2 regions of the Pseudarthrobacter sp. BRE9 genome follow, and region 2 is predicted to be linked to the other one. Evidence: riboswitches for the same ligand, from Rfam matches in the RefSeq annotation. Region 2 holds a riboswitch; the other holds the start of a gene.

Region 1 (2,380 bases), on a different contig from region 2:
CCACGGTGTACCAACTGACCAAGTACGACTCCAGGGCCAGCCACTACCCACGCCGGTTCGCGCTCCATCAGCTTCGGTTTACGGGCGCTTGGAGTACCAAAGCGCGGCCACCTCCCGTTGGCGGGCCCAGCAGGACGGTGACGTTCGGCGCTTTAAGTCCGGTCGTGGAGGGTGACGTGATAGCCGTCGGGGTCTGCGAAGGTGAAGGTGCGACCGAATGGGCCATTTATCAGTGCCGAGACGATCGGGTAGCCGTCGGCAACGAGAGCGTCGTGGATGGCTTGGACGTCGGTGGCGTGGAGCCAGATCGCCGCCCCCATGCCGGGCTGGGCAACGGACGCGAGATCGGTGCCGGGAACGATGTCTCGAAGTGCGAACGCGATCGGGGTCGTCTCGAAGACGACGGCGTGAGGCGGGCCCGCTGGTGAGCGGACGAGGCCAAGGTAGTGCTCATAGAACGCCTGCGACGCGTCGAGATCGCGAGCTTGGAGTGAGATGAAGTCAGGGCCTGTCACGGGCATGGGATGCTTCTTTCGGTAGTGTCAGTTTTCTGACATCGCCAACGTATGTCAGAATACTGACATGAGTCAAGAAGGCGTCGACCTCGAAACCTCATTGGGCTACTTGCTGAAAGAGGCATCGAGCGCCCTCCGCGCTGCCATGGAGGCGGTACTCCGCCCACTCGGCATGACCGTTACGCACTACTCCTGCCTCGAATTGCTCGCACAGCGCCCGGGCCTGTCCAATTCTGAACTCGCGCGGGGAGCCTTCGTGACACGGCAGACGATGAACGTGCTGCTGCAAGGCCTGGAACGGGACGGATACGTGACCCGGCCGGCAGAGGCCCGCGTTGGGAAAGTTCTTCCCACGCAGCTCACGCCACGCGGTCGACAGAGCCTCGAGGAGGCGACCGTTGCGGTCCGATCCGTCGAGGTCAGAATGCTGGGCGGCATGTCGCAGGAGGAACGGTCCGGCGCGTATAAAATCCTGCGCAGCATGATCCACTCCCTGCGCAACGATGAGGGTGGATCGCAGCGGTAAGGTGGCCGCCCGGCTGCCCCTAAAGACGGTCCTCCACCGGCCACTATTCGGTCACGGGAGCGCAATCCGACGCGCTGATATCGTGACTTCCGTTACCTAAATGTGACTTTCACTTGTTCTTCCTGTACCGTCGATTGGGTGCAGTCCCCGTTCGGGCTGCATATCCCGGGTTGACGCCAAGCTCTGCCGCTTCCCCGGATTCCGATTGAGCTACGGCAGAGGCGGGGGACCCACCGTCCCGGGCACTGAACGCCCTTGGGGTTAAGCCAGTACGTGATCTTTTCCGTGTGGCCGGATGCCCTCATCCGAACCCGACAGCTAACTCCGCAGGTGTGAGAGGCGATCAATCATGTCCAAAAACACGGCAGAAGCACGCCTGCTGCAGGCCAAGGCTAAACACCGGGCCAAGCAGCAGGCCAAGAAGACCACCTTGGGCCAACGCGTCGGCGTCCTTGCAGCATCGTGCGCGGTGCTGGTGGGGGTAGGCGCGGCAGGACAGGCAAGCAGCATGACTCCGGTGTCATCCACCGCGTCCACCGCAGCGTCCGATGCTCAAATGAGCATCGAGAAGAGCGAAATCCGTTCCAACCCGGCAGCGAGCCCGGCTCCCGCTGCCATCAGCGTGGCACCCCAGGCAGCGGAACCAGCCCCCGCGGCGGCACCTGCCGCGGCACCGGCAGCCCCCGCGCCCGAAGCGCCCGCCCCGGCTCCAAAACCAGCACCGGCCCCGGCTCCAGAGCCCGCTCCGGCAGCCGCTGTCGCCGTCAACGATCCCGCCGGCGCCCAGGCCTACGCGGCCAGCCAACTGGGGGCCTTTGGCTGGGGACCGGACCAGATGCAGTGCCTGCAGACGCTATGGACCAAGGAATCTGACTGGACCACCACGGCCACCAACGCCAGCAGCGGGGCGTACGGCATCGTCCAGTCCCTGCCTGCTGAAAAGATGGCCAGCGCCGGCGCGGACTACCTGACCAACTACCGCACCCAGATCAACTGGGGCCTGGACTACATCAAGAAGAGCTACCAGTCGCCATGCGGTGCCCTGAACTTCCACCTGGCACACAACTGGTACTAGGCAACAACACTCCCTGGACCCTGTTCCCAGCGCCCTCCGCGGGCCGCATCACCATGATGCGGCCCGCGGTTTGGGTTAACCGGCGTTTTGCCCGGTGTCCTGAACAGTGCCCTGGCCGGCCTCTTTCCCCGCGTCCTGCCCGGCGTTCCGCCACGGAATGTACTGGACAGCCCACTTGTTTCCGTCCGGATCGGCGAAGTAGACGAAGTGGCCCCAGTCCTGCACGTCCACATCGCTGACATCCACGCCGTTGTTTTTCAGCTG
Region 2 (2,380 bases):
AGAAAACATCGTCGCCCTCCGGGCCCGTATCGCCGAGCGTCTGCGCCACTCCGGGCCCACCGTCTCCCAGACCATTGGCCGGATGGAGCGGGACGGACTTGTCGTCGTCTCCGGTGACCGGCACCTGGAACTCACGGACACGGGGCGCCAGCGCGCCACGGAGGTCATGCGCAAGCACCGGCTGGCCGAACGCCTGCTGGCCGATGTCATCGGCCTGGACTGGGCCTACGTCCACGACGAAGCCTGCCGCTGGGAACACGTCATGAGTGAGCGGGTGGAGCGGCGCATCTACGAGATGCTGGACCATCCCACCGAATCGCCGTACGGCAACCCCATCCCCGGCCTTGCGGCGCTGGGCGGCCAGGCGGGTCCCGGCTTTGCCGACGGCGCCATCAGTTTGGTGGAAGCAATGAAGAACTACGGGCCCTCCTCCGCCGTGACCGTCAGCCGCCTGGCGGAGCCCATCCAGGTAGAGCCGGAACTGCTGGCGCAGCTGGACGAAGGTGGGATCCGACCCGGTGCTGCAGTGGCGCTGGAACGCGTGGGTGAATACATTTCCGTCCGGGTCCCGGGGATCGAAGGAGCGCTGGAGCTGCCGCCCGAGGTGGCTGCGCACGTATTTGTGGCCGTCAAGCAGGGCTGATCCGGGCCTTCCATACCCCAGACAAGGGCATCTACGCAAAGGTAACGGAATTGTTACCTAGGGACTTAAGCCCCTATAGTGGAACCAAGCGTTGATACATAAGCGTTACCTGACCCGGAGCCGAGCTCTGCCAGCGGGCCAGGCATACGAGTTCGTTACTGGCAGAGGCGGGGGAACCACAAGCGGCAGCGGGGGACTGCCTTGGGGTGAAGTCCGTCAGTAGCAAGCCTCTCCAGTGAAGGGTTCTTCCGGGAATACCCCTGTGCGGAAGCTTGCCTGTTGCGGACCGGGTCTTTGATCTCTCTGACCCGAATCCGACAGCTAACTCCGCAGGCTTCTTCCAGAGAGGAACCCTTCTTGACCATGCAGACCTCACGGGGGCGCCGACGCGCGGCCGGCCCCCCTTCGGCATCCCGGGTTGCCGAAGTTGTCGCAGCGGAGCGCCCCCGCGACCTGCATCGCGACGCGCGCCGCCGCCGGGGTCCATTCCGGCAGATGACGGAGTTTGCCGCCGCCAGCGGCGTCGGTCAAAAGGCCGGTATCGCCCTTGCCGCCACCGGCCTTGTGTTGACGGTCACAGTACCCTCCACGGGCGCCGTTATGGCCACGGATGCCTCTGGCAGCGCGCCCATGGCAGCCTCCGCGGTGAGCCCCCAGCCGCAGATCTCCGCTGATATCGGAGCCCAGATCGACTTCAGCCGTTCCGCGGTGGTGACCCAGGCTGACCCGGACGGGAAGCTGAAGCAGCTCCTGAGCGCCCAGTCCGCCGGCTCTGTCACGCGTGCCGCCTCGGCCGGCACCCTGGCTGCACCCCTCACGTCCCTCGCTACCGCTTCGCCCTTCGGTTACCGGGTCAGCCCCATTACCGGAGGCTCCGGTGACTTCCACCGGGGCCAGGACTTCGTGGCGCAGTGCGGGACCTCGGTCCTGGCTGCCGCGACAGGTACGGTGACGTTCGCGGGCTGGCACCAGTTCGGCGGCGGAAACCGGGTGGTCATCGACCACGGCAACGGGTTGGAGACCACCTACAACCACCTCTCGTCCTTCAGCGTCAAGGTGGGCCAGACCGTCTCCCGCGGGGACGTTGTGGCATTGAGTGGAACCACCGGCGCATCCACCGGCTGCCACCTGCACTTCGAGGTCCAGGTCAACGGCGAAGTGGTCGATCCCATGGGCTGGCTGTAACCGAATGATTGCTCACTCTCAGATCGCCGTGACCGGTCGTGACCTGAATGTGACATTGAAGCAAAACTGCTGTACCGTCTAACTCGCGTCAACTTTTCCGAAGTTGACGCTCTTGAGTGGATTGCCTAACTCTGCCACCGCTCAAGGTCCGTTCGCATTTCATCGTCTGGCAGGGGCGGGGGAACCAATTTTGGCCTTCATCCAAGAAGGCCTTGGGGTTAAGTCACGAGCTTCCCAGGAAGCAGTGTGGCCGGGTGACTCCCATCCGAATCCGACAGCTCACCTCGCAGGCATTGGGAGAGGCTACCTTCGTGTCTTCACGCCATCATTCTGCGCGCCACCGTGCGCAAACGGTCCGCAGCAACCCCTTGGACGCCATGTCCAAGGCCGTCAGTGCAAATGCCGGGACCGTGGGCCGCCAGGCTGCCGTTGTGGCAGCGGCCTCGGGACTCATCCTGAGCATGGGCCTGCCCGCCACGGCAGCTGACACCACTGCCGGTGTCTCTGCCTCCACCGAGTCCGGTTCGGCCCAGGCGGCCCTCGCTGTCACCG

Evidence for each region. A riboswitch is a leader RNA that binds a small molecule or an ion and turns the genes downstream of it on or off. The one in region 2 is predicted to bind cyclic di-AMP.
Region 1: it holds a riboswitch for cyclic di-AMP, as region 2 does, so the genes downstream of both, Q9R31_RS18230 (hypothetical protein) here and Q9R31_RS16195 (peptidoglycan DD-metalloendopeptidase family protein) in region 2, are expected to answer to the same signal.

The regions. Positions count from the first base shown of each region.
Region 1 covers NZ_JAUZUY010000012.1:11,651-14,030, reverse strand. The annotation lists partial or broken gene Q9R31_RS20195 (ArnT family glycosyltransferase) at 1-23, shown strand, start outside; gene Q9R31_RS18240 (VOC family protein) at 153-521, opposite strand; gene Q9R31_RS18235 (MarR family transcriptional regulator) at 583-1,041, shown strand; cyclic di-AMP (ydaO/yuaA leader) riboswitch at 1,224-1,385, shown strand; gene Q9R31_RS18230 (hypothetical protein) at 1,391-2,116, shown strand; partial or broken gene Q9R31_RS18225 (glyoxalase superfamily protein) at 2,255-2,380, opposite strand, start outside.
Region 2 covers NZ_JAUZUY010000009.1:148,903-151,282, reverse strand. The annotation lists gene Q9R31_RS16200 (metal-dependent transcriptional regulator) at 1-643, shown strand, start outside; cyclic di-AMP (ydaO/yuaA leader) riboswitch at 752-996, shown strand; gene Q9R31_RS16195 (peptidoglycan DD-metalloendopeptidase family protein) at 1,007-1,828, shown strand; cyclic di-AMP (ydaO/yuaA leader) riboswitch at 1,941-2,135, shown strand; gene Q9R31_RS16190 (NlpC/P60 family protein) at 2,206-2,380, shown strand, end outside.